Regions from separate parts of the Stenotrophomonas sp. Ker107b genome, predicted to be linked through region 2. Evidence: predicted binding sites of a transcription regulator. Region 2 holds the regulator's gene; each other region holds the start of a gene.
The links. The regulator FliA, encoded in region 2, starts transcription of late flagellar genes. The targets are predictions, from matches to a motif close to TAAAGTTTNNCNNNCNNNGGCCGATAA.
Positions count from the first base shown of each region.

Region 1: a site for FliA is predicted at 6,147-6,173, ahead of ACWV8V_RS06970 (methyl-accepting chemotaxis protein). Genes of this name have one in related genera too.
Region 3: a site for FliA is predicted at 4,418-4,444, ahead of ACWV8V_RS11760 (GGDEF domain-containing protein). Genes of this name have one in related genera too.

Region 1 is NZ_JBSPHX010000001.1:1,528,269-1,538,640, reverse strand. Features, by position in the region: gene ACWV8V_RS06995 (LysR family transcriptional regulator) at 152-1,027, opposite strand; gene ACWV8V_RS06990 (NADP-dependent oxidoreductase) at 1,131-2,066, shown strand; gene ACWV8V_RS06985 (NmrA/HSCARG family protein) at 2,097-2,966, shown strand; gene ACWV8V_RS06980 (hypothetical protein) at 3,111-4,802, opposite strand; gene ACWV8V_RS06975 (hypothetical protein) at 4,961-6,064, opposite strand; gene ACWV8V_RS06970 (methyl-accepting chemotaxis protein) at 6,233-8,725, shown strand; gene ACWV8V_RS06965 (FAD-dependent oxidoreductase) at 8,783-10,276, opposite strand; gene ACWV8V_RS06960 (MarR family winged helix-turn-helix transcriptional regulator) at 10,300-10,372, shown strand, end outside.
Region 2 is NZ_JBSPHX010000001.1:1,050,665-1,061,036, reverse strand. Features, by position in the region: gene ACWV8V_RS04990 (AAA family ATPase) at 1-1,146, shown strand, start outside; gene ACWV8V_RS04985 (MinD/ParA family ATP-binding protein) at 1,133-2,020, shown strand; gene ACWV8V_RS04980 (RNA polymerase sigma factor FliA) at 2,017-2,763, shown strand; gene cheY (chemotaxis response regulator CheY) at 2,780-3,172, shown strand; gene ACWV8V_RS04970 (protein phosphatase CheZ) at 3,172-3,786, shown strand; gene ACWV8V_RS04965 (chemotaxis protein CheA) at 3,792-5,630, shown strand; gene ACWV8V_RS04960 (flagellar motor protein) at 5,710-6,450, shown strand; gene motD (flagellar motor protein MotD) at 6,452-7,459, shown strand; gene ACWV8V_RS04950 (ParA family protein) at 7,465-8,247, shown strand; gene ACWV8V_RS04945 (chemotaxis protein CheW) at 8,244-9,380, shown strand; gene ACWV8V_RS04940 (STAS domain-containing protein) at 9,458-9,766, shown strand; gene ACWV8V_RS04935 (response regulator) at 9,763-10,128, shown strand; gene ACWV8V_RS04930 (chemotaxis protein CheA) at 10,175-10,372, shown strand, end outside.
Region 3 is NZ_JBSPHX010000002.1:398,195-408,566, reverse strand. Features, by position in the region: gene ACWV8V_RS11775 (lytic murein transglycosylase) at 1-2,037, opposite strand, end outside; gene egtD (L-histidine N(alpha)-methyltransferase) at 2,093-3,067, opposite strand; gene egtB (ergothioneine biosynthesis protein EgtB) at 3,064-4,350, opposite strand; gene ACWV8V_RS11760 (GGDEF domain-containing protein) at 4,522-5,829, shown strand; gene ACWV8V_RS11755 (YchJ family metal-binding protein) at 5,808-6,203, opposite strand; gene ACWV8V_RS11750 (sulfite exporter TauE/SafE family protein) at 6,266-7,042, shown strand; gene ACWV8V_RS11745 (ATP-binding protein) at 7,080-10,372, opposite strand, start outside.

The DNA.
Region 1 (10,372 bases), 480 kb from region 2:
GCGCGTGAGGCGCCGACCGTGATCGTCAGCTCGGCAGCGAGATCGCTCGTTCGCCATGCACGCTCCGTCGAGCACGTGTACCTGATGGATCCGTATCTTACGCGTCAGGAATCGGGCCTGATCTCCAGCGCATCGTTCGCAGGCTGACACCTCATCCCTTCAGCACCAGCGACATACTCGGATATCTGGCGCACATGAACTCTACAAAGGCACGCACCTTTGGTGCTGCCAAGCGCCTGGAGGTGTGCAGTACCCAGAGCGCCGGCTCTGCACCGGAAATGATGCCCCACTGCACGAGATCGCCTCGGGCAAGATGACTCCAGGCAATGGACTGAGGCATCAGGGCGGCCCCTGCACCTGCAAGTGCAGCGTCGCGGATCATCAGGAACGAGGAGAATCTGAGCCGTGGGAGCGGCTCCAGAACCAGCCGCCCTTCGTCCAGGTCCCAATAGCCAGGTTGGAACGTTGAAGCGACGATTCCTGGCACCTGTCTCACCGCACCCGGTTCTGGCACGGTCATGCTGGGGGCAGCGACAACAACGAGGCGATCCTTGGCGAAACAGCGTCCTACCAGGTTGCTGTCTGGACTCGGATTGACTCGGATGACCACGTCGAACTGCTCTTCAACCAAGTCGACCAAGCGGTCCTCGGCCACGACCTCGATAGACACCTCCGGGTACGCCGCAGAAAAATCAGCGCCTATTCCTCCCATTGCCAATTGAGAGAACAGCACGGGCGCTGCGATGCGCAGGCGACCGCGCGGAACGGTCACGCCCTCACGCGTGGCGGTCATCGCCTCAGCGACCTCGCCCAAGGGCGCTTCAATGCGGCTGGCGAGCACTTGGCCCGCGGCAGTGAGCATCAACCCTCGCGAACTGCGTTCGACCAGCCTTACGCCCAGTTGTTCTTCCAGGTCTGAAATCCGCCGGGACAAGGTCGCTTTGGACTTGCCGCTCGCCCTGCTGGCTTTGCCGAGCCCTCCGCTTGCCGCGACCAGAAGGAAGTCATCCAGGTCATTCAGGCTCATGGTGTTTCACTTTCGGAACGGCGGGTCTACATATTGTCGTCTTCGTTCTGGCTTCGCAACGGTCTATCGTCCCGCCATCGAATCCATTTCGGGGTGATCCTCCATGACCATGACGCATCGGGCTGTACTGATCCAAGGCTACGGCGGCGCTGAAGCCGCGCAGGTGGGAGCGTTGCCAATGCCGGTTCCGGGACGGGGCCAAGTGCGGGTGCGGGTTCGCGCCGCCGGCATAAACGGTATCGACTGGAAGGTCCGCGAAGGGTATCTGCGTGAGGTTTTTCCGCTCCAGCTGCCCGCCGTTCTGGGCGCCGAGCTGGCGGGTGTTGTCGACGCTGTCGGCCCGGACGCGGGGCGCTTCAAGCTCGGTGACCGGGTCATGGGCGCGGTGGGCGGGCTGGGCGCATATGCCGAGTTCATCGTCGTCGACGAACGGTCGCTGGCCCCGACCCCTGACCGCCTGGACGACCTGCATGCCGCTGCGATGCCCGTTGCCGCCGTTGCGGCGTGGAAAAGCCTCCATCACGCGGGCGCCCTTCGCCCTGGCCAGCGGATCCTCATCCACGGTGCAGCAGGCGGGCTGGGCGGGTATGCCGTGCAGTACGCCAAGCAGGCCGGTACGGAAGTCTTCGCCACCGCCGCCACCGAGCACCTCGACTACGTCCGCAGCCTCGGTGCGGACCATGTCATCGACTACCAGGCACAGCGCTTCGAGGACATCGCGCGCGACATCGACCTGGTGCTCGACTATGTCGGCGGTACGGTCCTGGACCGCTCATGGCAGGTGCTTGCGCAGGATGGCGTCATCGTCGGCACCACCTCGGCGGACATCCTGGCGCGCACGCCGCCCGGCCGCCGCGGCCTCTGGTTCATGAACAGGCCGGACGTCGCTCTTCTGGAGAAGCTTGCCTTGGATGTCGCCAGTGGGGCGCTGACGTCGAAGGTGGGCGAAGTGATCGCTCTGACCGACATTCCTGCGGCCATCGAGCGGAACCGCACCACCTCGCGCGCCGGCAAAGTCGTCGCGGATCTTTCGCGCTAAGTCCCTTTCCATCCCTTGAAGGAGATTCACATGAGCATTCTCGTCACCGGCGCCACAGGCACCATCGGCTCTCTCATCACTCACGGCCTCGCCAGCGCAGGCGCCGACGTGACCGCTTTCGTTCGCACGCGCGGCAAGGTGTCATTCCCCGACGGTGTGACCGAGGTGGTCGGCGACCTGACCGACGTGCCGTCGATGCGCGCAGCCTTTTCGTCAGTACGCACGCTGTTTCTGTTGAACGCGGTTACCCCGGACGAGGTGACCCAGGCGCTGATCGCTCTGAACCTTGCCCGGGAGGCCGGCATCGAGCGCATCGTCTACCTGTCGGTCATCCATGCCGACAAGTTCACCAATGTGCCGCACTTCACTGGCAAGTACACGGTTGAACGCATGATCGAGAGCCTCGGCATTCCCGCCACCATTCTGCGTCCGGCCTATTTCATGCAGAACGAGTTCATGGTCCAGAAGGCGATCGAGGATTACGGCGTTTACCCGATGCCGATTGGTGGCGCCGGTGTCTCCATGATCGATGCGCGGGACATCGCCGAGATTGCCGTGGCAGAGCTGCTGCGACGCGACCGCGCGCCGTCTGCGCTGGCCACCGTCACCTTGGATCTGGTCGGCCCCCAGACACTGACGGGCACCTCGGTAGCGCAGGCATGGAGCGCCGCGTTGGGTCGGGACGTGGTCTATGCGGGCGATGACGTGGCAGCGTTCGAAGGGCAGATGGCTGCGTTCGGTCCTTCGTGGCTGGCCTATGACATGCGCCTGATGATGGCGGGTATCCAGACGTTCGGGATGCAGGCGGCCGAAGGCGCGATTGCGCGGCTGGAGTCCATCCTCGGCCATCCGCTGCGTACCTATGAGAACTTCGTTCGTGAGGCGACAACGAAGGCCTGACCGCGCCACCTGGTTGGGCAGGCTGCGCATTCGTGCCCACCTGCCGACCAGGCGAAGTATCGGTGTGCGTCCCCATCCTTTGCACGATTCAAGCGCTGGCCGATAGCGGACCTTCACGTCAGGGAGGTTTCTTTGGGGCGCGCGCTATTCCCCGGCACCCGCTGACAGAGTGTCCCAGATGCGCTCGATCCGTTGCGCTTCAGTGGTGACGTTGATCACCGCCTGCTCGCCTAGACGATCATGCAATTGCTGCAGATATAGGCTGCGAGGTGTGACCACCTGACCCATCGATTGCACGATCCCCCTCTGCTCCTCAGGCGGGAATTTCCCAGGTGCAATAGCGCCAACCTGTCCCACGCTCCAGTTCATCGCAAAGGGAGGCGTCTGGACGACGTAGATATCGTGCTCGGTGTTCCAGAACATCTGCTGCGCACCCGCCCACCCATGCCCCGTTCCGCTATACCGGCGGTTCTGTGCCCGCAGCATGTACCCCTTGGTGTTGTCGTACAGTGTGCCGGTGGACCAGCGATGGTGTGGACCACTGTCATTGCTGTCGCCGACGGCGAGGCAGTCCAGAAACACGTTGGGGCCAGGCACCCGTGCGCCGATGACGAAGGTATGCCTGCCGCCCTGGTTGTAGCAGCGCTGGATCAGATTGAAGGCCGAGTTGCCCTCGTACAGAAATACATAGCGGCGGGCGCCTTGGGTTTCGCCATACCTCGGGTCGAGATAGGCAATGTCCTGCAGGGTATTGAACTGCGCGCCGTTACGGGTCACGAATCCATGCGACACATAACGCACGGTGACATCGCGAACCCATGAATCTTGAATCGCACCCAGTCGGAGTGCGGTAAAGGGGCCGGAATCGGGGGTGCCGTTGACCGTGCCGGTCTCGGGGTTACCCTCAAGCCGGAGGTCTTCGATGCCGACCTGGGAGATACGGGTGGAATCCGTGCGATAGACGCTGCCGCCACCAAAGCGCGTCTGAATGGCATCCATGATCGGGGCATCAAGGGTGATCGTGTCATGGTCTACGGCGGTGACCACGCGTTCGCTGTAAACGGCGTAGTCGCTGGGCGTCCACCGATATCGCGCGGTATCGATGCCCTCGGGGCCGACCCAGCGGGCATCGGGCTGCCTCGCGATCGACACCGTATCGCCCACGCGATAGCCGGCTGCGGACGTTACCCTGATCCGCGTTGCCCCTACCGGCACGTAGTCCATGTTGATTGCGGTGCGGCGTGCATCCAACGCTGCGCGGGGCACCGCGGATTCGCTGGTCCCGACGTCAAGGATCCTGCCCTGACGCTCGCTGACGTCGGAGCGGATCACCGTGCCGTCTGCACCTCGACCCTCACCGCGCAGCACCACGCCGCTTGCCCGGATGGTCAGCATCTGGCTCAACCTGTAGTGGCCGCGTCGCAACAGGACTGCGCCGCGCAGGCCCCGGCTGTCCTTGGCACGTATGGCGACCGCATCGATAGCTTCCTGGATACGGGGATAGTCGTCACCCTCGGCGTTTGGCCCAAGGACTTCGATGACGGGAATGCTGGAGCGGGTGGGCAGACTGATGCCGCCGCCTTGATAGCCTGCGCGGGAGAAGTCCGGAACGATGTTGCGCGCGTGATCGCTACCGCGTTCGGCATACAAGGCATAACGCAGCAGGCCACTGCTGCCAAGGCCTATCAAAGGGGCGTCTTTGGCGGTGTTGATGGGATGGGTGAAGGCGCTGGTCTCAGAAGCAGGCTCTGCCGCTGACAGGGTGGACACCGGACAGAGTGGCAATGCCACGAGCGTCAGCGCTACAACCCGATGAAACGCCGGGAGGAAAAGCATGCGGGCGACGTCCTTCCACGGAGGAGTGGCTGACAATGTTAGCAACTGCTTCCACCGATGCAGTCCGTGCAGCCGCGTCAGGCGGGTCCGCCTCTGGCCGAAGGCGGGCGTTTGAGTTGTAAGGCGACGCACACGCAGCCTGTGCCCGCCTGCCTGGCCTAGAAGTAAAACCCGATGTTGAGGTTGAACCGGGAGTGCCAGCCTGTGGCTGCGCCGTCATCGATCCCGACCCCATTGCCGCCGGCAAACCACATGTTCTTGCCCGCGATCCAGTCGGCGTAGGTCAGCATCGCGCCCTTCTGCACACTGCAGCCGGTGACGTTCTGCCAGGAGTTCCGCAGCTGCGGGGCATCCTGCACGGGCAAGGTCATGCTCAGGTTGTTGTAGCAGGTGACGTTGTCCAGCCAGCGCGTCTTGCCGAAGGAATAGGCCACATTGGCGGTGGGGACATCGGCCTCTGCCGCGATCTCGAACGGCGCAAGGAACGCCGACATGGCGATGCGATCGCTCGGGATGCTGTAACGGTAGCGCGCCCACTGCAGCTGTGTGGTCCAGCTGTCGCGCGTCCATTGCGCGTGCACGGCCGCCGCATGATGGCCGTAACGCTGCCCGGTCCGCACGTTCTCAACCCGTCCACTGAAAGCAGAGCCGCCCAGCAGCAGGTCGCCGCCGGCCCAGGCCTGGCTGTGTTCGTAACGCAGGTGCAGCCTCTCGCGCTCGCGGTAGGGCAGTGTGTCTGTCTGGGCCACGTCGAAGGAGTAGCGATCACTGCGTGCGCCGGTGCCGTATTCGTCGCCGGCGAACCAGCCGAGGTGCCACTGGTCTGCGCCATCGCGGTGACGGATCACCATGCCGGGATCGTAGTCATCCTCGATGCCCAGGTAATAGCCGGAGCCGAACCAGAAACTCTGCGCGGCAAAGGGCAGCAGTCCGAACGGAACCTGCTGGATCCCGGCCTGCACGACGGTGTCCTCGCTCGCGTTCCAACCGACATAGGCATGGTGCACGGCATCGAACCCGTCATACCAGCGGTACTGCGCGGACAGGAACAGCGGGCCGGCACCGGCGTCGATATCGGCACGCAGCAGCTCCAGTTGCAGGCGGCTGGTGGGGCCGTAGTCCAGCCAGCCATAGTTGAAGCGCACCGCGCCGCCGATGTCCACGTGCGGTTCTGTTGTCGAGGTGGATTCAGCAGCGTGCGCCGCAGAGGAAAGGGTCGCGATCAACGCGAAGGTCAGCGACAGCGTGGAACGGTTTTTCATGGCAGTGGACGACGTAGATCGCAGAAACATCGGCGCGCACTATAGCCTGCGTTCTCTGGTCACGTGCATGTCGAATGGTTCTTAAAGAACGTCGCCTTCACGCCGTTATCGCATGACGGTGCACTGCGTCCATTCCGGACCGTGGCCATTTTCTTTCGAGTGCCATCCATGGGTTTGTCGTTGATTCGCCGTGACAGTGTCGCCGCACGTCTGATGTTCGGTACCGGTCTGCTTGCATTGGCCTGCTTCACCTTTACCGCGGTGGTCATCTACTGGCGGAGCAGTGATGCGCTGTCGACGTCAGCGCAGGACATGCTGCGCGAGGTGGCGCGGCATGAAGCGCGCAACATCTCCAGCGAGCTTGAGTTGGGCTTCGATACCGCCGCGTCGCTGGCCAATGCGCTACGCACGCAGCACACTGATCCGCGCTTCAGCCGTGAAACCGCCGCGGTCGTGCTGCGCGAGCAGCTGCGTGCGCACAAGGACTGGCTGGGCATCAGCAGTACCTGGGAGCCGGACGCCTTCGATGGCAAGGACAGTGCGTTCGCCGACACCGAGGGCCATGATTTCAGCGGACGGTTCATGGCCTATTGGTCGTGGCAGAACGGAACGCTGGTGCGCGAGACGTTGCGTGACTACGACGTCCCGGGTGTCGGCGACTGGTACCTGAAGAGCCGCAACACCCATCGGCCCAATGTCATCGAGCCCTACGTCTACCCGCTGGCCGGCGTGGACACGCTGATGACCACGTTGAGCACGCCGATCATGGACGGCGAGCGCTTCCTGGGCACGGTCAACGTGACCCTGGCGTTGGACGCGCTGCAGAAGCGCATCGCCCAGCTGCATCCGTTGGGGGTGGGCGAGGCCAGCCTGCTGTCGCCGGCAGGCGCGGTCATGGCCAGCGCCGATGCGTCGGAGGTCGGCAAGATCCGTGACGACGCCGATACCCGCAAGGTCCTGGACGTCACCCGCAAGGGCGAGGTGATCGCCGATCAGGTCAGTGTGCGTGGTGTCGACTCACTGCGTGTGGTGGTGCCGTTGCGTCTGGGCGATGCGCCGGAGGTCTTCGCGCTGGGCATCACGGTCCCCACGAGCCACGTGATGGCGCCGGCGCGGTCGCTGCTGATGGTGATCGTCGTGGTGGGCCTGCTCTCGGCGGCATTGTTGTGTGCAGCGCTGTTCCTGTTGATCCGCCGCCAGGTGCTTGCGCCGCTGGCCGAGGCGGTGCGCGTCTCCAGTGCGGTCGCCTCCGGGCGCCTGGACAGCCGGATTGAGCCGCGCCGCATGGACGAGATGGGCCAGCTGCTGCAGTCGATGGGGCATCTGCAGAACCAGCTGCGCAGCGTGATCGATGCCCAGGGTGAGATGGCCACGCGCCATGACCAGGGTGAGATGGGGTACCGGATGGAGGCATCCACGTTCCCGGGTGACTACGGACGCATGGTGGCCGGGACCAACGCACTGGTGGCCGCGCATGTCCAGGTGCAGCGCCAGCTGGTGGAGGTGATGTCGCGTTATGCGGTGGGAGACATGACCGTGGACATGCCGGCGCTGCCTGGCGAAAAAGCCGCCATCAGCGACGCGATGGTGGTGACCAAGCGGAATCTGCAGGCCATCAACACCCAGATTCTGGCGCTGGCCCAGGCGGCTGCCGCCGGCGATTTCAGCAAGCGCGGCGACGCACAGGCGTTCTCGCACGACTTCCGCGGCATGGTGGACGGCCTGAATGCCCTGATGCAGACCACCGACACCAACCTGGCCGAGCTGTCGCGTCTGCTGCGCGCCATTGCCGCCGGCGACCTCAGCATCCGCATGGTCGGCGACTTCAAGGGTGTCTTCGCGCAGATGCGGGATGACGCCGATGCGACCGTGGATCAGCTGACCGCCATTGTCGGCCGCATCCAGCACAGCAGCGGCGCGATCAATCTGGCCGCCAGCGAGATCGTGGCCGGCAATGACGATCTGTCACGCCGTACCGAGCAACAGGCGGCGAGCCTGGAGGAGACCGCCGCGTCGATGGAGGAGCTGACCTCCACGGTACGCCAGAACGCCGACCATGCGCGCAAGGCCGACGAGCTGGTGCAGCGCACGGCGCGGGTTGCCGGGCAGGGCGGCGAGGTGGTCGCCCAGGTGGTCACCACGATGGCGGGGATCGAGACGTCGTCGCGACGCATCGCTGACATCATTTCGGTCATCGACGGTATTGCGTTCCAGACCAACATCCTGGCGCTCAATGCCGCCGTGGAAGCGGCCCGCGCCGGTGAGCAGGGCCGAGGCTTTGCCGTGGTGGCCAGCGAGGTGCGTACCCTGGCACAGCGTTCGGCGGATGCCGCGCGCGAGATCAAGAGCCTGATCGAAGACTCTGTGGGCCAGGTGGAGGGCGGTGCGGTGATGGTGCGCCGTGCGGGCACCACCATGGAGGAGATCGTCGCCTCCGTGCAGCAGGTCACCCAGATCATGGCCGAGATCTCCGCAGCGTCGCAGGAACAGAGCGCCGGCATCGAGCAGGTCAGCCAGACCGTGATCCAGATGGACGAGGCCACCCAGCAGAATGCAGCGCTGGTGGAAGAAGCCAACGCTGCAGCGCGATCGATGGAGAGCCAGTCCCAAGCGCTTCAAGGGGCGGTGGCGATCTTCAAGCTGGGTGACGCGCGCCGCTGACCGGTGCTGGATAAGGGCCGGATGCTCAGCGTATCCGGCCCGCCGCGTGCGGTTGTCTTATCGGCGCGGTGGCATCAACCCGTCGAAATGCGCGCTCAGCGTCTCGATCTGCTGCGCGTGGACCACGGCGGCGACGTAACCATCCGGCCGCACCAGTACCCACTCGCCCGGCTGCAGGCCATAAGCACCGGCGAAGTGTCCCTGCGTATCCCACAGATCGCCGCACTGGCCGATCACGTGGACGTGCAAGCCCTTCCGCGCCGGTGCATCGGCGCGTGTGGCTTCGTAACCAAGCAACGTCCAATGCGTACCGCGCAGCACCTCAAACAAGCGCAATGGCTGCCCACCCGCGCCCTGCAATGGGGCGTCGGGAGCGCGGCTGCCAGGGTTGATGCGTCCGGTACGGGGCTCGCCCGCCAGCGAGAGCGATGAGTCCGCGTACCCGAGATCAAGCTGCTGGACCTCCCGGCCGCGTCGATTGTCGCCGCGGCGGGCGTGGTCGAGCAGTTTCGTCGCAAGCCCAAGCATCGCGGCTGCAACAGGGCGGCGCTCTTCTTCGTAGGTCTCCAGCAGGGTCTGCGGTGCCCCCTGCAGCACGGCGGCCAGCTTCCATCCCAGGTTGTAGGCATCCTGGGCACTGGTGTTGAGCCCCTGTCCGCCGGTGGGGGGATGCGTGTGGGCGGCGTCGCCGACGAGGAAGGCCCGGCCGACGCGGTAACGGTCGGCGAGTCGGGCGTTCATCTGGTACGCCGAGGCCCACTCGACGTCCAGAACCGCAATGTCATCCCGCCCGGTGCGCTCACGTACCATCGCCGCCAGGCCCGCTGCCGAGAGATCCACCTCGCCCTCCACGGGCACCGGGGCCTGTAACTGGAACAACGCGGTTCCCATCAAAGGACACAGCGCGATGCGCCGCGCCATGTCCTCTTCGTTGAAGGTGTGCCAGGCATCGCGTGGCAGCCCTTGCAGCACGATGTCAGCCACCACTGCACGCACGCCCAGGGTCTTGCCGGGGAAGCCAAAATCGAGTGCGTGACGCACGATGCTGCGGCCGCCGTCAGCGCCGATCAGATAGCGTGTGCGGAGCGTCTGCTCGCCAAGAGAGGTGGCAAGACGCAGGGTCACGCCATCGGCGTCCTGCTCCAAACCGATCAGTGCATGCCCGAAGTCGACCCGGTGCCCCAGCGCCGCGAGGCGGCCGCGCATCACGCACTCGGTCAGGAACTGCGGCACCATCAGCGGCCGCCGATAGGGTTCGGCGGGTGTGGCTGGCGACGCCTCCACCATGACCGTGTCCGTATGGGTGCCATCGGCGTGATGTGATCGGGAGACAGGATAGGCCCCGCCCGCCGCGAACAGCTGATTGACGATGCCCATGTCCTCGAAGACCTCTTGGCTGCGCGGCTGGATACCTTTGCCGCGTGAGCCGTGGAAGGGTCGGTCACGCTGCTCCAGCAGCCGGAATGCCACGCCGCGGCGAGCCAGTTCGATGGCGAGGGTGAGGCCGGCAGCGCCAGCGCCACAGATCACTACATCAAGGTTGTTGCTCATGCCTCGCTCCAGCTGTGTGTAATATGCACGTACTTGGAGGAGATGCTATGCCTGTGAAAAAGAAGGTGCAAGATACACATAATTCGGCTGAACTGA
Region 2 (10,372 bases):
GCACCGGTGGAGGCTGTCGCGGCCCCGGCCCCGATCAACCGCGCCCGCTTCGTGATCGATCCGCCGCTGGACGACGCCGACGAACCCGCACTGTCGGCCGCCGCGGTGCTCGCCCCGGCCGCCATCGTCGCCGCTGCGGTACCGCCGGCGCTGCCGCTGCCGGTGACCACCGCGGCCGCCGCCAACGAACCGGCACCGGTCGTGGCCAGCGCGCCGGAGCTGAGCCTGATCCCGCGCGACGACGAAGAAATCCGCCAGCTGCGTCACGAAGTGGCCGGCATGCGCCACGTCATCGAGCGCGAGATGCACCGCTTCACCGACGAACGCCTGCGCGGCTCGCCGGTCCGTGCGGCTGCCTTGGACCTGATGGACGAATACGGCTTCGATGCCGGGATCAGCCGCGACGTGGCCATGCAGATCCCGCTGGACACCGACGCCCACCGCGGCCGTGGCCTGATGCTCGGCCTGCTCTCCAGGAAGTTGCCGATCGCCCCGGTCGATCCGCTGGAAGCCGGCGGTGTGATCGCCCTGGTCGGCCCGACCGGCGCCGGCAAGACCACCACCATCGCCAAGCTGGCCTCGCGGTTCGCCGAAGCCCACGCCGCCCGCGATGTCGCCCTGGTCACCACCGATACCGGCCGCATCGGCGCCCGCGAGCAGTTGTACGGCTTCGGCCGCCAGCTTGGCATCGCAGTTCACGAAGCCAGCAGCGGCAGCGACCTCAACCAGCTGCTGGAGCGCCTGAAGGACTACAAGCTGGTCCTGATCGACACCGCCGGCCTGGGCCCGCGCGACCGTGCCCTGGCCGCCCAGCTGCAGTGGCTGCGGGCCGCCGAGCAGATCCGCACCCTGCTGGTGCTGCCGGCCAACACCAGTTTCGGCGACATGGACGAGGTGGTCCGCCGCTTCAGCGCCGCCAACCCGCAGGGCGTGGTGCTGAGCAAGCTGGATGAGACCGGCCGCTTCGGTACCGCCCTGTCGGTGGCCGTCGACCACCGCCTGCCGATCACCTGGATCACCGATGGCCAGGACGTTCCTGAAGACCTGCACCGTGCCAGCGCGGCCAATCTTGTACTTCGCCTTGAAGATTTGCGCCGCGCGGCCGATATGCCCTGCAACCCGGAGTTGAACCATGCCGTCGCGTGAGTACGCCAAGCTGACCCAGACCTTCCCGTTGTCGGCTACCCGAAGCCAGCCGCTGGGCCCGGTCCGCACCATCGCCGTCACCGGCGGCAAGGGCGGCGTGGGCAAAACGAACGTTTCGGCCAATCTGGCCGTGGCGCTTGCCAGCATGGGCAAACGTACCCTGCTGCTGGATGCCGACCTGGCCCTGGCCAACGTCGATGTGATCCTGGGCCTGAAGCCGACCGTGACCCTGGCCGACCTGGTCGCCGGGCGCTGCACGCTGGAGGAGGTCATCATCGAAGGCCCCGGCGGCGTGCTGGTGGTGCCGGCGGCCTCGGGCCGCCGCAACATGGCCGAGCTGCAGCAGGCCGAGCACATCGGCCTGGTCAACGTGTTCTCCGAGCTGGAGCGCGAACTGGACATCATGGTGGTGGACACGGCCGCGGGCATCACCGACGGCGTGCTGACCTTCTGCCAGGCCGCCCAGGACACCGTGGTGGTGGTCTGCGACGAGCCGGCCTCGATCACCGATGCCTACGCCCTGATCAAAGTCCTCTCGCGCGAACGCGGCGTGGACCGGATCCAGGTGGTCGCCAACATGGTGCGCGACCCGAATGAAGGCCGGGTGCTGTACGAAAAGCTGACCCGCGTCTGCGAGAAGTTCCTGGCCGATGTGTCGCTCAACTACCTCGGCTGTGTGCCGCAGGACGACTGGCTGCGCCTGTCGGTCCAGCGCCAGCAGCCGGTGGTGAAGGCCTACCCGTCCAGCCCGTCGGCGCTGGCCTTGACCGAGATCGCACGCCGTACCGCACGCTGGCAGGCCCCGACCGAGCCGCGTGGTGGCGTCGAGTTCTTCCTGGAACGCATCCTCAAGCAACGCGGGGTGACCGCATGAAAGGCGCCGCACAATACAAAGAGGTCCAGCGGGTCGCCGCGAACGAGTGCATTGCCCAGCACTCGGACCTGGTCCGCCGCATCGCCCACCATCTGGCGGCACGTCTGCCCGCCAGCGTGGAGGTCGACGACCTGATCCAGGCCGGCATGATGGGCCTGATCGAAGCGTCGCGCAGCTATGACGCCGACCAGGGCGCCTCGTTCGAGACCTATGCCTCGATCCGCATCCGCGGCTCGATGATCGATGAGATCCGCCGTGGTGACTGGGTACCGCGCTCGGTCCATCGCCGGGCCCGCGACGCCGCCGCCACCATCCGCCGGCTCGAACAGAGCACCGGACGCGCCGCCAGCGCCACCGAAGTGGCGGCCGCGATGGACATGCCGCTGCCGGACTACCTGCGCCTGATGGAAGATGCCTCGCGCGGCCAGGTGCTGAGCCTGGAATCACGGATCGAAGACCAGGGCGAGCTGGACACCGTCGCCCAGGGCGGCCCGACCCCGCAGCAGGTGTTGGAGCGTGGCGAGTTCGGGCGCGAGCTGGGCAACGCGATCGGGCTGCTGCCCGAGCGCGAACAGCTGGTCCTGTCGCTGTATTACGAGCAGGAACTGAACCTGAAAGAGATCGGCGCCGTGTTGGGCGTCAGCGAATCGCGCGTGTGCCAGATCCATGGCCAGGCCGTGCTGCGCCTGCGTGGCCGACTGAAAATCTTCGAGGCGGCCGACGCCGGCCTCGAGAACCATTAAGACCGAGGAAAGAGCTTTGGACAAGAACATGCGTATCCTGATCGTCGACGATTTTTCGACCATGCGTCGTATCGTCAAGAACCTGCTGGGCGATCTGGGCTTCACCAACACGGCCGAAGCCGAGGACGGGCATGCCGCGCTGATGCTGTTGCAGAGCCAGCCGTTCGATTTCGTGGTCACCGACTGGAACATGCCGGTGATGACGGGCATCGACCTGCTCAAGGCCATCCGCGCCGACGCCAAGCTCAAGACGCTGCCGGTGTTGATGGTGACTGCTGAAGCCAAGCGCGAGCAGATCATCGAAGCGGCCCAGAACGGCGTCAACGGCTACATCATCAAGCCGTTCACCGCCCAGACCCTGGAAGAAAAGCTCGGCAAGATCTTCGAGCGTCTGGCGGCGAGCGCCTGATGGAAACCCTGAGCGACAAATCAGCGCTGGTGCAGCGCCTGCAGGATGCACTGGCCGCGCTGGAATCGGGTGACGAAGCCGCGTGGCGTCAGGAAATCGACGCACTCGCCGCGCTGCGCACCCAGCCGATGATGGCCGGGTTGAACCGGCTCGCCCGCGAGCTGGGCCAGGCACTGGGCGAGCTGCCCAGCCTGCCCAGCGAAGCCGGCGAACTGGACGATGCCTGCGCGCGCCTGGATCACGTGGTGGCGATGACCGAACAGGCCACCCACCGCACCCTGGACCTGGCCGAAGAATGCCGCACGCTCACCGAGCAGCTGCGCGCCAATGGCTTGACGGCCGACCAGGACCAGCAGCTGGACCGCATCCGCCACAACCTGACCGAGATCGCGCTCACCCAGAGCTACCAGGATCTCACCGGGCAGATCATCCGCCGCGTGGTGGGCATCGTGCGTCGCGTGCATGAGGGCTTCGGTGCACTCGGGCTGCCGCCGCAGGACGACACCGCGCACAAGCGTGACAACGGCCTGGCCGGCCCGGCCGTAACCGGTCTGGACCGCCACCAGGTTTCACAGGTCGACGCTGACGACCTGCTCTCCGATTTGGGACTTTAACGATCATGAGTGCTGTTCCAGACGATATCGCTGCCGACTTCATCCTCGAGGCCCAGGAGATCCTGGATCGCCTCGGCGAACAGCTGGTGTCGCTGGAGCAGGCGCCCCAGGACAGTGACCAGCTCAACGCCGTGTTCCGCGGGTTCCACACGCTCAAGGGCGGCGCGGGCTTCCTCGGCATCCAGGCGATGGTGGAGCTGTGCCACGCCGCCGAGGAAACCCTGGGCATGGCACGCTCGGGCCAGGCCACGCTGCAGGCCCATCACTTCGACGCGGCCCAGCAGTCGCTGGACTACCTGCAGTCGATGCTGGATTCGGTCTCGGCCGGCACCGAGCCGGGCTATGCCCCGCCGGAGCTGATCGCACAGTTCGACGTGAACGGCCCGGCCACCCCGGCGGCTGCCCCCAGCGCCGCGGCCGGCCCCAGCAGCGGTGAGCTGATCACCGACGATGAATTCGAAGCGCTGCTCGACCAGTTGCATGGCGGTGCCGCACCGACCGCCGTCGCCGCCAGGAAAGACGACGGCATGATCAGCGAAGACGAGTTCGAATCGCTGCTCGACCAGCTGCACGGCGGCGCGGCACCCGGTGCCAAGTCCGTGACGGCCGCACCCGCCCCGGCGCCTCGCGCGGTGGCTGCGCCCGCCGCGCCTGCCGCCAACAAGCCCGCGCCCAACAAGCCGGTCGCCGAGGCTGAGCACACCGTGCGCGTGGACACCAAGCGCCTGGATGCGATCGTCAACCTGATCGGCGAGCTGGTGCTCTCGCGCAACCGGCTCAAGACGCTGCGTGCGCGCCTGCACGATGAAGAGCTCGACCGGGCCGTCTCCACCCTGGACATCGCCACCGCCCGCCTGCAGTCCGCCGTCATGCGCACCCGCATGCAGCCGGTCGGCAAGGTGTTCTCGCGCTTCCCCAAGGTGGCGCGCGATGTCGCACGCTCGCTGAAGAAGGAAGTGGAGCTGGAACTGATCGGCGCGGAAACCGAGCTGGACCGCAACCTGGTCGAAGCGCTGGCCGATCCGCTGGTCCATCTGGTCCGCAACGCGATCGACCACGGCGTGGAAATGCCGGAGCTGCGTGAAGCACAGGGCAAGCCCCGCAGCGGCCACGTGCGCCTGTCCGCGCAGCAGGAAGGCGACTACGTCAGCATCGAAGTGCAGGACGACGGCGCGGGTATCGACCCGGAACGCCTGCGCCAGAAGGCGCGCGAGAAGGGGCTGATCGATCCGGAAGCCGCCGCCCGCCTGAGCAGCGAGGAATGCCTGCACCTGGTGTTCCTGCCGGGTTTCTCGACCAAGCAGCAGGTGACCGACATCTCCGGCCGCGGCGTGGGCATGGACGTGGTCCAGTCGCGCATCCGCGAGCTGAGTGGTCAGATCCAGATCCAGTCCGAGCTGGGCCGTGGCAGCCGCTTCATGATCCGCGTGCCGCTCACCCTGGCGATCCTGCCGACCCTGCTGGTGCAGGCCGGCGAGGACGTCTACGCCCTGCCCCTGGCCCGCGTGATGGAGGTGCTGCATGCCCCCAACACCTCCCTGGGCTGGTTCGACGGCCGTGCCGTGCTGGACCGGAAATCGCACACGCTGGCCCTGGTGGATCTGCGTCACTGGCTGGATGTGGAGCCGATGCCGTCCTCGCTGCTGACCATCGTGGTGCTGCAGGCCGGTGAAGCCCGCTTCGGCCTGGTGGTCGACCAGGTCCGCGGCCGCGAGGAAGTGGTGATCAAGCCGCTGCCCAAGGCCCTGCGCGGACTGCGTGGCTATGCCGGCGCCACCCTCATCGGTGATGGCCGCATGGCGCTGATCCTGGACGTGGACGGGCTGCGCACCAACCACGATTGACCGCGTGAAAGTGTGACCGCCGCATCACTGGATTCCTTCGGCGTCTCAAGTCCCATTCACACAAGCCGATAACGGACCCATGGACAGACTCAGCCTCATTGGACTTTTCCTCGCGCTGGCCTCACTGGTCGGCGGCAGCATCCTCAAGGGGGCCGGTCTGGCGTCGCTGTGGTCGCCGGCCGCCTTCGTGATCGTCATCGTCGGCACCATCGCCTCGATCCTGCTGCACACCTCGCCGGCCGTGTTCAAGCACGCCTTCAAGATCGTCAAGTGGGTGATTTTGCCGCCGAGCAGCGACCGCCGCCACCTGATCCAGCAGATCGTGGAGTGGAGCAACATCGCCCGCCGCCAGGGCCTGCTCGGCCTGGAAGCCCAGGTCGATGCCCAGGACGATCCGTTCCTGCGCAAGGGCCTGCAGCTGCTGGTGGACGGCGTGGAGCCGGAGACCATCCGGCACATGATGGAAATCGAGCTGAGCAGCCAGGAGAGCCAGGATCTGGCCGCCTCCAAGGTGTTCGAGGGCATGGGCATCTATGCGCCGACGCTGGGCATCATCGGCGCCGTGCTCGGCCTGATCGCGGTGATGAAGAACCTCGCCGACCCGAGCAAGCTCGGCCACGGCATCGCGGCGGCGTTCACCGCCACCATCTACGGCATCGCCTCGGCCAACCTGCTGTTCCTGCCGGTGTCGGCCAAGCTCAAGAGTGTGATCCACCACAACAGCCGCGACCGCGAGATGATCATCGAAGGGCTGATCTCCATCGCCCAGGGTGAAAACCCGCGCAACATCGAAACCAACCTGTCCGGGTTCCTGCACTGACATGGCCCGCCGCAAGCACCACGAAGAACATGCCAACCATGAGGCCTGGGCGATTCCCTACGCCGACCTCATGACGCTGCTGCTCGCCTTCTTCGTGGTGATGTACGCCATCTCCTCGCTCAACGAGGGCAAGTACCGGATCATGGCCGATGCGTTGACCACCGCCTTCGGTGGCGCGCCGCGCACCATCAACCCGGTGCAGGTCGGCAACCAGCAGGTCCAGGGCGGCGGCTGGGACAGCCCCTCGGTGATCAAGGCCGGCACCAAGGTCGGCCCGTCCGCGCCGGCGCCGAGCAACGACCCCACCCTGCTGCCGGCGATGGCCTCACAGATGCGCATGCCCGTCTCCATGCGCAACCAGGAACAGCTGCAGCGCGCCGAGCGCCAGCTCAACGGCATCGCCGACAAGCTCACTGCCACCCTGGCCCCGCTGATCGAGCGCGGCATGATCACCGTGCGCCGTACCGAGCTGTGGATCGAGGTGGAGATCAACAGCGACATCCTGTTCCCGACCGCCTCGGCGACGCTGGACGTGCACGCACGCGACACCCTCTCCACCCTCGCCCAGGTGCTGCGCGATGCGCCCAACGGCGTACGCGTGGAAGGCCACACCGACAACATTCCGATCGCCACCTCGCTGTTCCCCTCCAACTGGGAACTCTCCGCCGCGCGTGCGGCCAGCGTGGTGCATCTGTTCGCCGACCAGGGCCTGCAGCCGGCGCGGCTGGCGATGGTCGGGTACGGCCAGTTCCGCCCGCGCGAAAGCAATGCCAGCGCCGAAGGCCGCAACCGCAATCGGCGGGTGATGGTGATCATCCTCGCCGACACCGCCCCCAGCGTCGATCCGATCACCGACCGGCTCAGTGCCGATGCCGAGGCGGTCGACACCGCCGCAGCACCCAGCGCCACCCGTACCCCCCCTGTTACCCCCATCGCACCGGTGCAGTTGCCACCGGTGCCGGCCGGCAGCCGTGTTGGCGCCGCCGTTCCGTCTGCAATGAAGGAGTGAACCGCATGCGTATCTGGGCTGTTGCCAATCAGAAAGGCGGCGTGGGCAAGACCACCACGACGCTCGCGCTCGGCCGTGGTCTGGCCACGCAGGGCCACCGCGTGCTGTTGATCGATCTGGATCCGCATTCGTCGCTCACCCGGGCCTTCGGCGTGCCGCTGGATCCACCACCGCAGGGCGTACTGGAGCTGTTCGGCGCGCCGCCGGCCGAGCTGATCACCCTGGCCTATCACAGCAGCATTCCCGGCCTGGACTACGTCTGCGCGCAGGCGGCACTGGCCACGCTGGAGCGGCGCAGTGCGAACCAGCCCGGCCTCGGCCTGGCGCTGCAGAACGCGCTCGCCCGCCACCAGGGCCAGCACGACTACATCCTGCTCGACTGCGCCCCCACCCTGGGCCTGCTGATGATCAACGCGCTGGCCGCGGCCGACCGCCTGATCATCCCGACCCAGGCCGAGCCGCTGGCGCTGCACGGGCTGGACGGCATGGTCCGCACCGGTGAGATGGTCGAGCGCTCGCGCCGCCGTCCGCTGCCGATGTCGATCCTGCCGACCCTGTTCGACCGCCGCACCCGCGCCGGCAACGAGACCGTCAAGCTGATGCAGGACAAGCACGGCCAGCGTGTCTGGGAAGATGCGATCCCGGTCGACACCCGCATCTGCAATGCCGCCAGCCTGACCGTGCCGCCGCAGTCCGAGGATTACCCGGGTCGCGGCCTGGCCGCCTATCGGCGTGCGCTGGAATGGATCCTGGCCGACGACGCGCAGCAGATGGAGCGCGCGGCATGAACACTGCCGGCGTATTGGATGATTACCTGGAGCAACTGCTCGGCGACGCCGTTCCGGCACCGGCAGATGCACCAGCCCCGGTGGCGACACGCGATGCAGGCACGACGCCGGGCGCCGACGCCGACGCCGTTGTCACCGACGCGATGCCCGCTGCCGTCCTCGACGGTCTGCTCGACGAGGTCCGCAACGACCCGTCGCTCAGTGGCGCGATGACCCTGCCCGACACCGCCACCCCGGCACCGGGCTTCGACGACCTGCTCGACGAGGTACGCAATGACCCCTCACTGAGCGGCGCGATGACGCTGGCAGCGGATGAGCAACGCCCCAGTTGGGACGACCTGCCAGCGGAAGTCGTGTACGAGACCGCCCCGGTGGTCGCACCCGCCGCAATGCCCGCCCCGGGCTTCGAGGACCTGCTGGACGAAGTCCGCAACGACCCGTCGTTGAGCGGCCTGATGACCGCCGGTGAGGACGTGGTGCCGTCCGCGCCCGTGCCGCCGCCGGCTCCCGCACCCGCGCCAGCGCCCGCCCCTGCCTCCCCACCGGCTCCGACCGCCCGCGCCACGCCCGCCATGCCCGCCATGCCACTCGCCCCCAGCATCCGCGCCAAGACACCTACGTTGGCCCAGAGCCGCCCTGGCAGCTGGGAGGAGCTGCAACGGCAGGCCCGCGATCCAGCCTCCAGCCCACGCGAGAACCGGCGTGCCAGCGAGCGCACCTCGCGCTGGCTGCGCCTGCGCTGTGGCGCCCAGGCCTATGCACTGGAACTGCTGAAGGTCCAGGAAGTGGTGCTGCCGGTGCCGCTGCTGCCCTTGCGCGGGACAGCCCCGGAGATGCTCGGCATCATGAATCTGCGTGGCCAGGTCGTCCCGGTGATGGACCTGGGCATCCACCTGGGCAGCAGCGCGATCATCAACGATGCCAACACCCGCATCGTGGTGCTCGAAGAGAACGGTGAAACCATGGGCCTGCGGGTCTCGGCCGTGGAAGACGTCGCCAACCTCACCGACTCCCAGATCGAGCCGCCCGATACCGCGCGCATCTGCCAGATTTCCAACGACCTGTTCCGCGGCGTGGCACGCGTCACCGCCCAGCCGATGATCCTGCTGGATGCGACGCAGCTGTTGAACTGAGCGGCAACCGGCACCGCCCCTAAAGCTTTGTTGGTTTAGGCCGTTATAGACCTCGGAACCGTTTGTCCGGAGCAAAGATGAGCACTGTCGCACTGGGTGATGATCTCGGTATCGAGACCAGCACCGAGCTCAAAACACGTTTGGCCCCCCTGGTGGATCAGGAAGGCGATCTGACGCTGGATGCCAGCCAGGTTGGCCGTATCCATACCGCCTCGGTGCAGGTGCTGTGCGCATTCGTCGAGGCCCGCCGCAAGGCCGGGCATCCCACCGGATTCCACGGTTGCACCGCAACCTTCCGTGATGCCGCGCGTCTGCTCGGCGTCACCCAGGCCCTCGGCCTGGACGCACCCCATGACAACCTGAAATCTGTGGAGAACGCTGCATGAGCGCACGTATCTTGGTGGTGGACGATTCGGCGTCGATGCGCCAGATGGTCTCTTTCGCCCTCACCTCGGCCGGCTATTCCGTCGAGGAAGCCGAAGACGGCGCGGTCGCCCTCGGGCGTGCCAAGGGCCAACGCTTCAACGCGGTGGTCACCGACGTCAACATGCCGAACATGGACGGTATCTCGCTGATCCGTGAGCTGCGCCAGCTGGCCGAATACAAGTTCACGCCGATGCTGATGCTGACCACCGAATCGGCTGCGGACAAGAAGTCCGAAGGCAAGGCCGCCGGCGCAACGGGTTGGCTGGTGAAGCCGTTCAACCCGGAACAGCTGGTCGCCACCGTCCAGAAAGTCCTGGGCTGAGCCTCGCTCCACCCTTCCCTCCCCTCGCAACCGGACACCCCGCATCATGAGCATGGATCTGCAACGTTTCCACGCCACTTTCTTCGAAGAGAGCCGCGAGGGGCTGGACGCGATGGAAGCTGGCCTGCTGGCGCTCGAATCGGGCCAGCAGGACCCGGAAATCATCAACTCGGTGTTCCGCGCCGCGCACTCGATCAAGGGCGGCGCGGGTACCTTCGGCTTCGACGCGATCGCCTCGCTGACG
Region 3 (10,372 bases), on a different contig from region 2:
CTTGCTGGCGCCCGCCTCGCCGGGGTTCCACGCAACCAGCGAGCGGCTGCCGGTGGTGGTGATCTCGATGCGGCGCTTCAGGCCCGGGTCCTTGAGCACGTAGCGGCCGCCGGCCTGCGTATAGATGCGGTCGCTGCGGCCGGGATCGCGCGGGTCGCGCAGGTTCCAGTCGCCCTGCTGCTGGCGCGGGGTGGCGTAGTTCTCGAACTTGTCCAGGTAGGACAGGCCATCCAACCCCTCCACGCTGACCTGCATCGCATCGCTGACATGGAAGTAGTTGTGCAGGGCCTGGGTGAAGGCGACCGGTTCGCGGCCGGTGTTTTCGGTGATCAGGCGCTGTTCCAGGGTGCGGCCGATGCGCAGCTCCATGCGCAGGCGCAGGTCCAGATTCTCCAGCACGGGCGGGGCCAGGGTCAGCACCATGGTGCCATCGGCCTCGCGACGGGCCTGCTGCAGGGTCCACGGCACATTGCGGACGAAGCCATGCGAGGGCACGTCATTGCCCTGCCCCTGGCGGCCGAAGTAGGGCCAGCACACGGGGCTGCCGCCACGGATCGGGGTCGGCAGCGGCTGGGCGCTCGGCGAGAGCCACATCACGTCCTGCCCGCCCTTGGGCACATAGGACAGGAGCTGGCCGCCGAACACGCTGATCGCGGCGGTGGCGAACGGGGTCTGGACCGTCCAAGCGGGGAAGCCCTGGATGTCGGCCAGGCTGAGCCCGGGCACCTTGGGCAGGGCCGCGCGCGGCGCCGCCGGGGATTGGACGTACTGGGCGTGATTGGGCGGCAGCGTGAACACGGTGGATGCAGGCATGGTCGGTGTGGAAGAAGGAGGAGCACCGCGCAGGGCGGTGAGGATGCGCTGGCCGGCGCGGCCATCGGCGGGGGTCCAGCCCAGGCGCTGCTGCTCGGCCTGGATGGCGCGGCGGGTGGCGGTACCGATCATGCCGTCCGCGGTACCGATATCGTGGCCGCGGGCCAGCAGCAGGGTCTGCAGCTCGCGGCGTTCGGTGCGGCCGATGCCAGGATCATCGGTTGGCCAGGCGGCGGCGATGCCGGTTCCGCCACGCAGGCGATCGGCCAGTGTTGCGATCGCCAGCGCGTAACTCTCGGCGGCGTTGTAGGCGTAGATCGCATCGTAATTGCGGAACACCAGCCAGGCCGGGCCCTTGGTCCCGGTGGGCAGCAGCAGCGCGGCGTTGCTGTCGGCCGGGAGCCCGGCGGGCGCCAGAGCGCCACCGGCCACCGGGACGATGCCCAGCGCGCGCCAGTCGGCCAGTGGCTTGCGCTGGGTACGCCCGGCCACGCTGGCGTTGAGGCCAGCCGGAATCTTCACTTCGATGCCCCATGGCTGCCCGGTCCGCCAGCCCGCCTTCTTGAGGTAGTTGGCGGTGGAGGCCAGCGCATCGGGAATCGAGGCGACCAGATCGCGGCGACCATCACCGTCGCCATCCACCGCGATACGTGCATAGGTGGAGGGCATGAACTGGGTATGGCCGAAGGCGCCGGCCCACGAGCCGGTCAGGCCCTCGGCACGCAGGTCACCGGCATCGATCAGCTTGAGCAGGGCCAGCAGTTCGCCGCGGAAGAACGGCTGTCGGCGGCCCTGGCAGGACAACGTGGCCAGCGACTGCAGCAGCGGGCGCTTGCCGAACACGCGGCCGTAATCGCTCTCCACGCCCCAGACCGCGACGATCGTGGCCGGATCGACGCCGTACTCGGTCGATACCCGGGCCAACAGATCCCGGTGCTCGGCCAGGCGGGCACGCCCATCCGCCACGCGCTGGGTATCCACCAATGCGGCCAGGTAATCCCACAACGGCGTGGTGAACTCCGGCTGCGCGTCCAGCAGCGGCAAGACGCTGGGATCGGGGGTCAGCCCGGCGGTGAGCGTGTCGAAGCGCTCGGCCGTGATGCCCTGCTTGCCGGCCTGGGCCTTGAGGGTGACCAGGCACGTGGAGAAGGCATCCGGCGCGGCGACCGTGATCGACGGTACGCCGAGACACAGCCCGGCCAACAACAGGGGCGACCATCGCATTGGCGGGAATCCTTGCAGCCAGTGGACCTGCATCATAGCGGCAATGCCGCGCAGGTCAGACCGGTTGCAGCAGGCGCAGGCCGAAGGCCGGATCGGTCGCGTTCCAGTGGGCGGTCACCTGCAGGCCGGCATCGGCGGCCATGCGGGCGAACACCGCATCGGTGTATTTATGGCTGTACTCGACCGTCATCGCTTCACCTTCGGCGAACTCGAAGGCCTGGCCATCCACGTGCACGCGTTGCGCGCGTTGGCTGACCAGCTCGGTTTCGATGCGCAGCCGCGGCACGCTGTAGCGGGCACGATGGCGGAAGCCGTCCAGATCGAAATCGCTGCCGATGTCGCGGTTGAGCCGACGCAGCAGATTGAGGGTGAACTCGGCAGTGACCCCGGCGGCATCGTTGTACGCCGCTTCGATCAACGCCGCGTCCTTGTGCAGGTCGATGCCGATCAGGGCCATGCCATCCGGACCCATGGTCTGGCGCATAGCCTTCAATAGTGCGATGGCGTCATCATGGGCGAAGTTGCCGAGCGTCGAGCCGGGGAAGAACACCAGGTGGCGGGCGGGCTCGCGCTGCGGCGACGGCAACTGGACCGGGTGGGTGAAGTCGGCGCAGACCGGCAGCATTTCGATATCCGGCAGCGACGGTGCCAGCCGGGTGATGCTGTCCAGCAGAGCGGCGCGCGAGATTTCGATCGGGGTGTACGCGACCGGCTCACGCAGCGCATGCAGCAGCAGCTCGGTCTTGCGGCCGCTGCCGCTGCCCAGTTCCACCACGTGCAGACGCGGGCCGACCACCTTGGCGATGTCATGCGCACAGTCCTGCAGCAGCTGCAGTTCGGTCCGGGTCGGGTAGTACTCCGGCTGCCGGGTGATCTGCTCGAACAGCGCCGAGCCGTGGGCATCGTAGAAGTACTTGGAGGGCAGCTGGCGCGGCGTGGACGAGAGCCCGCGCAGGATGTCGGCGGTGATCCGGTCACGATCCGGCTGTAGATCGGTCAGTGCATCCATCGCATCACGGACCGAGCTCATGCGACGTCCCGGGCCAGGCGCAGGCCGGCGAACTGCCACCGGGCCGACGGCGCGAAGAAGTTGCGGTAGCTGGCGCGCAGATGATCGGCCGGCGTGGCGCAGCTGCCGCCCCGCAGCACCCACTGACCACACATGAACTTGCCGTTGTACTCACCCAGGTTGCCGGGGAAGGTGCGGAAGCCCGGATACGGCCCGTAGGCGCTGCTGGTCCATTCCCACACATCGCCGAACAACTGGACGATGTCCCCCTCTTCCTCTGCGCCGCCCGGGTGCAGCTGATCGGCATCGGCAAAGCGGCCACGCAGGGCGCGGCCCGCCGTCGCCGCTTCCCATTCGAACTCCGTGGGCAGGCGGGCGTCGCACCAACGCGCGTAGGCGTCGGCTTCGAAATAGCTCAGGTGGCAGACCGGCGCATGCGGATCGAGCGCGCGCCAGCCGCCCAGAGTGAACTCGCGCTCCAGCGCGTCATCCCAGTACAGCGGGTGCTGCCACTGCTGTTCCTGGCACAGCGTCCAGCCTTCGCTCATCCACCAGCGCGGCTCGCGATAGCCGCCGGCCTGCACGAACTGACGGTATTCCTCGTTGTTGACCGGGCGGTTGGCCAGCGCATGCGCCGGGACCAGCGCGCGGTGCACCGGCGATTCGTTGTCATACGCAAACGTCGACTGGGTGGGCCACACCGGTGCACCGATCTCCACGATCCGTTCCGGGCTGCTGCGCCACTGCAGCGGCAGCGCACGCGCCGGGCTTGCCGGGAGATCGGTGCGGTACGCCGGTTGCAGTGGATTGGACCAGAACGCGTGCTTGATGTCGGTCAACAGCAGTTCCTGGTGCTGCTGCTCATGGTGCAGGCCGAGCAGCAGCTGATGCTGGGCCTGCTCGCTCAGATTGCCGGCCTGCAGTGCGGCGAGCACACGCTGATCGATCTCCGCGCGGAAGTGCAGCACCTCGTCCAGCGTCGGGCGCGAGAGCAGGCCGCGCTGTGGGCGTGCATGGGCCGGGCCAATGCTCTGGTAGTAGCTGTTGAACAGGTAGTGCCAGTCCGCATCGATCGGGGCGTAGCCGGGGCGGGTCGCCAGCACGAAGCGCTCGAAGAACCACGTGGTATGGGCCAGGTGCCATTTCGCCGGGCTGGCGTCGGGCATGCTCTGGACCATGGCATCTTCGGCACTGAGCGGTGCGGCCAGCGCGAGCGTGCGTGCACGCACGGTGGCGTAGCGGACGGCCAGCGGCGATGGCGGGGCGGCAGTGTGCGGTAGTGCGGCAGCGACGGCGGTATTCATTGCGGTGAGGATCGACCAGCCGGGGTGAGTGCCACGTCATGGCACCGCATCGATTCGGTGACATTGCTCAAGTTGAATACGCGCAGGCCGCTACCGGGGAAGACCCATCGCCTGTGTAGTCCGGTTTGCACGCTGCAGCCACGGCGCGCCGGCCACCACGTGGAACCCCTCTTGCGGACGCATCTGCTACGCCAGCCCAGTCACTATCTGTTCGTGCTGCCTGCAGTACTGGTGGCGCTGGGATTGTGGGCCGCCACCCCCGCGGCGGAAGCCGGCAGTTCGGTGCATCGCCTGCTGCCGATGGTGCTGGCCTGCCTGGGTGTCGGCCTGGCGCTGATCTACAACCGCGTCCGGGCGCTGTGCCTGATGCTGGCCATCGCCCTGGCGTTCGCCCTGCTGCATGGTGTGGTCGGCACGTTCCTGCGCGATGGCGTTGTTTCGGCACAGACCCCGCTGATCTTCCATGCGGTGTCGTGGTGGCTGCCACTGCTGTTCCTGCTGCATGGGCTGTGGCCCGAACGCGGACGGCTGCGCCAGGACCTGTTGCTGCGCGGCGTGGTCAGCGGGACGGCCCTGGGCATCTTCCTGCTGTTGGCCACGCAGGTTCCCGACGGCATGCAGGCGCTGCTGTCCGATCGCCACCTGGCCTGGCTGCCCAGCGACTGGAATGCGCTGGCCCAACTCCCGGCGCTGCTGTTTCTCATTACGACGGTGGCCTTGGCTGTCCAGGCCTGGCGACGCCCCCGCCCGCTGCACACCGCCCTGCTGATCGCCCTGCTCTGCCTGTGGTGGCTGCTGCCGCGGGTGTTCGTCTCGCCGGCGCTGCTGCCGGCGGTGAGCTGCATGGCGCTGCTGCTGATCGTCTCGGCGATGTTGCAGGAGGCATTCCACATGGCCTTCCGCGATGAGCTCACCGGCCTGCCCGGGCGTCGCGCGTTCAATGAGTATCTGCAGCGCGTGGGCGCCACCTACACCATCGCGATGGTGGACGTGGATCATTTCAAGCGTTTCAACGATACCCACGGCCACGATGCCGGCGATGACGTGCTCAAGCTGGTGGCCGCGCGACTGGCCGAGGTAGGCGGGGGGGGCCGCGCGTTCCGCTATGGCGGTGAGGAATTCGCGCTGGTGTTCCTGGATCGCCCAGCCCCGGCCTGCGTGGCGGCCGTGGAAGAGGTCCGCGCGACGATCGAGGGGGTGCGGATGCATCTGCGCGACCGCGCCGCACGCAGCCGCGACGATGCGGTGGGGCAGCTGCAACGTGGGCGTGGTGGCAACGGCGCGGTGGTGCAGGTGACGGTGAGCATCGGCGTGGCCGACAGCCGGGTGGCGGACAGTCCACAGGCGGTGATCAAGGCCGCAGACCAGGCGCTGTATGCGGCCAAGGACGCCGGCCGCAACTGTGTGCGTGCACTTGGCCAGCAGGGCACCGTGCCGGTGCGCGCGACCGCACTGGCTCAGGGCAACGCGTCGAGATAGAACCAGCGGCCGTCTTCGCGGACGAAGCGGCTGTGTTCCAGCATTTTCACCGCACTGCCGCCGCCGACCTTGTAGCGCGCGGTGAAGCGCACCTGGGCGTGGTCGGGATCTGAGCGGGTGTGGGCGTGGATCGTCAGCCCGAGCCACTGGGTGCGCTGGCCGGGTGCTTCGGCCAGCAAGAGCTCGGCCGGGCGCGTGGACGGGTGCCAGCTGGCCAGCAGGTAGTCGGCCAGGTGCCGCACGTAGGCGCTGTAGCGCGAGCGCATCAGCGCTTCGGCATCCGGCGCGGGGGTGCCGGCATGGTAAAGGCCGCAGCAGGCGGCGTAGGCCAGCGGGCGGCCGCAGGGACAGGGATCGGAGGAGACGGTGGTCATGGGGGTATTGTCGCGCGATGACCGGGCGTATGCTTGCGCGCCCTGCGTTGCGATGCCCCGCCGTGCTTGAGATGGTTCCCCCTGAGCTGTTCTGGTTGGTGGCGATCGCCTTCATCGCCGGCCTGGTCGATGCCGCCGTCGGCGGCGGCGGGCTGGTGCAGTTGCCCGGGTTGTTCACCGTCCTGCCGCAGCACACGCCGGCGATGCTGTTCGGCACCAACAAATTCAGCTCGATGTTCGGCACGGCCGCCGCTGCGTTCCGCTACGCGCGCAATGTGCGCTTCCCGTGGCGGCCGGTGCTGTTCGCGGCGGGCACGGCCTTCGTGTTCTCGTTTGCCGGGGCCACGGCGGTCAGCCTGCTGCCCAAGGACGCGGTACGCCCGCTGGTGCTGGTGCTGCTGGTGGCGATGCTCGGCTACACGCTGTGGAAGAAGGACTTCGGTGCCCTGCACCGCCCGCGCGAGATCGGCCGCAAGGAGCTGGTGACCGCATTGGCCATCGGTGCGGTGATCGGGTTCTACGACGGCTTCTTCGGGCCCGGCACCGGCAGCTTCCTGATCTTCCTGTTCGTGCGTTTCTTCGGGCTGGACTTCCTGCGTGCGTCGGCCGCCTCCAAGGTGGTGAACCTGGCGACCAACGTGGCGGCGATCTCGTTCTTCGTGCCGACCGGCAACATCCTGTGGCTGTTCGCGCTGCCGATGGCCGCGGCCAACATCATCGGCTCTGTGGTCGGTACGCGGATGGCGCTGCGCGGCGGCACGCCCTTCATCCGCAAGCTGTTCGTCGGCCTGGTGGTGGTGCTGATCGCCCGGATGGGATGGGATACCTTCGCCGGTTAGCAGGACGGGCCAGCCCTGGGGCTGACCCGTTGGTTGCTCAGCGCTTGGGCTTGGCCGGCGTCTTTGCGGCTGCCTTGGGTACGGCCTTGGTGGCCGTCTTCTTTGCCGCTTTCTTCGCCGGTACCTGGGGCGCAGCCATCGCCTCGGGGGCATCGACCACGTCCGGCGCGGCGATCACGGCCGGTGCCGGTGCCGCCGTCGTCTCGCCGGCGCGGGCACGCTCGGGCAGCTTCAGGCGCTTGCCTTCGTCGTCGTACTCGATCAGCAGCACGCCGGAATCGTGGCGGCCGCTGATCTCCACGAAGCAGGCACCGCCGATGAACGGTTCCAGCGTCATCACCGACTTCAGCGGGGTGGCCACGACCATCTGGAACCCGAAGTTGTCGAAGATGTTCATCGCCAGCGCAGTGAACTCGTTGTCGGCCTTGTCGAAGGCTTCGTCGAGCACCACCGCCGCGTAACTGGGCAGCTGGCCGTCGGCGCCACCGAGCTGGTAGCGCAGCGCGGCGGCCAGGCACGTGGTGGCCAGCTTCTGGCGCTGGCCGCCGGACTTGCCCGCACCGCTGCGGTAGATCTCGACCTGCTGGCGGGTGGCGGCATCGAGTTCGACGCCGACGAATTCCACGTGCAGGCGCACGTCCAGCACCAGCTCGCGCCAGCGCTTGTCCTCGCCTTCCTGCGAGCCGAGCTTGGCGACCAGCTCACGCAGCACCGCGAACTGCGCTTCGGCCAGCTCGCGCTGGTCGGTCTGCTGTTGGGACAGCACGTCGCGCAGGCGCTGGTGGAAATCCAGCACTTCGGGCAGGCGGCGGTCGGTGAGTTCGATGGTCAGCAGGGTGCCGCGGTTGAACGGCACCTGCTCCAGCGAGGCATTGACCTCGTCCAGGCGCTGGGCGATCGACTTGCGCGCCTCGGCCGTGTGCCGCTGCAGGGCCAGCAGGTTGTTCTTGCTCTGGCTCTGCAGCAGATCGAAGAAGCGTGCCTCGTGCTGCGGCAGGCCATCGTTCTCCAGCCGTTGCAGGCGGGCCAGGAAATCTTCGGCGCTGGACAGGCTGACGGTGAAGTCGCCGCTGTCTTCCGGCCAGGCCTGGCAGTAGCGGCGGAAGCAGCCGAGCAGCAGGTTCTCCAGCCGGTTGTGTTCGGCCTGGGAACCGCCGAGCTGTTCATTGAGGGTGTTGCTGATCTGCCGGAAGTGGGCTTCCAGGTTCTCCAGGCTGAGCACGCCGAGCGCCTTCAGGCGTTCGTCCAGCCCCTGCTGCTGGAGGGGGGTGACCACGCGCTTGGCCAGCGGCGCGCACTGCTCGTGCAGACGCTCGAGGCGTTCGTGTTCACGACCGAGCTGGCCGCGCTCCACGCGCACGTCTTCATAGGTGCGCTTGGCCTGGGCCACGTCGGCGCGGGTCTTCTCGATCTGTTCGCCCAGCTTGCGCAGGTCGGCATTGCCTTCGCGCAGGTCGTGCAGGGCCTGGGCGATGTCGTCCAGGCGCTGCAGCGGTGCGGCCACATCGATCTCGTCCCAGCCCAGCGTGCACAGTTGATGGCAGGCCAGTCGGGCCTTGCCGTCCTGTTCGCGCTGCGCGCGCAGGCCGGCCACGTCGCTGTCGCAGGCGGCGATGCGCTGGGCCAGTTCGATCGCTTCGCGCTCGTACAGGTCCAGCTTGTCGCGGTTGTTGAAGCCCAGCAGCCAACGGCGGCGATCGCTGATGTTGTGGCGATCGTCCTTTTCGAAGCGCTCGCCCGGGTGCTTGACCTGGCCTTCCTTGGTGATGCCGCGGTCGGTATCGCGCAGGTGGCGTGCATCCACGCATTCGTAGTCGAAGCGCTTGCCCAGCTCGCGGCGCAGCCAGCCGGCATAGCCGTGCTCGCGCAGCACCAGCTTGTGCAGCAGCGAACGTGCGCCCGGCTCGCGGCCATGCAGCGCATCGTCGTTGCGGCGTACGCGGTAGTAGACCAGGCGGGTACCGAGGTGGGTCTGGTTGATCCACTCCGAGACCTGGGCGTGGTGGCGCTCATCGACCAGCAGCGACTGCGCGAAGCCGTGCAGCACGCGCTCGATGGCGCCCTGCCATGCGGCGTCTTCGTCGCGGACCTGCAGCAGTTCGCCCACGAACGGCAGCGCCGCCTCGGGAATGCCGGTGTCGCTGCTCAGGCGCGCGCGCAGCTGCTGCATGGGCGCGGGAATGCTGGACGGGGTGCGCTTGAGCGCCTCCAGTTCCGAACGCACCTCGGCGAAGCGGCGTTCGTCGTCGCGTTTGCCGCCCATGCGCTCGGCGATGGCTTCATCCAGCTCGGCCGCCGCGCGCTGGCCATCGTCCAGGCGGGCCTGGGCGCGGGCGAGCTGCTCGGCAAACCCGTGCGCGGTCTCGGCCAGGGTTTCCCCCAGTTCGCGGCTGGCATGGTTGGCCTGGCTGCGCTTGGCCAGCCGGCGGTCGCGTTCCTGGGCGACACGGCCCTGTTCGCGCTCCAGTTCTTCGATGCGCTCACCGCCCTGTTGGCGCCGCTGCGCTTCCAGCTCGGCGAGGTGGCTTTCATGGTTGTCCAGCGCGCTGCGGCGCTGGCCTTCTTCCCCGGACAGACCGCGGTCGCGGGTATCCAGTTCCAGCAGGCGCGCCTCAAGCAGGGCCAGGCGACGCTGCTCGCGCACGCCGTCGATGCCCAGCTTCATCTCATCCAGGTCTTCGCGCTGGCGGCGCAGCGCCTGCAGATCGGCGTAGTGGCCGCGTGCGGGCAGCAGGGTTTCGACCTGGCGGCGCGCGGTGACAACAGCCTGATGGGCGCCATCGAGTTCGGCGAAATCATCGACCAGCCGCTCGGCGGCATCGAAGGTACGCGGCGCATCGAGCATGAAGTCGCGCAAGAACACGTTCAGATCGCCGAGGTTCTTCGCCGACTGCGTCTTGTGCAGCAGGCGCAGCGCCATCTCGTTCTCGATCCCGAGCACGTGGCGGAACCGTTCGGCATAGCTGGCGAAGCTGTCGAAGTGGTGCACATCGCCCAGGCGCTGCTTGAGCTTGCGCAGGTCCAGGTCGAAGCCGCCAAGGTCACGTGCGATGTCGAAACTGCGCTCGGCCACCATGTAGTGCTTGCGCACGTCGGCCGCGGCCGCGCCGTTGCCGGCGATCCAGAACAGGCGCACCAGGCTGACGATGCGGCCGTCATTGCTGCGGTATTCCAGCACCAGCGCGGTCCAGGTAGCGCCTTTACGCAGGTACTGGGTGGCGATCTCGCCGGTGCCGCTGTCCTGCTGGTCGGCCCAGGCGCCACGCACGTAGGAGACCAGGTTGCGGTCGCGGCCGCTGCGTTCGGCTTCGCGCGCGGCGGCGTTGAAGT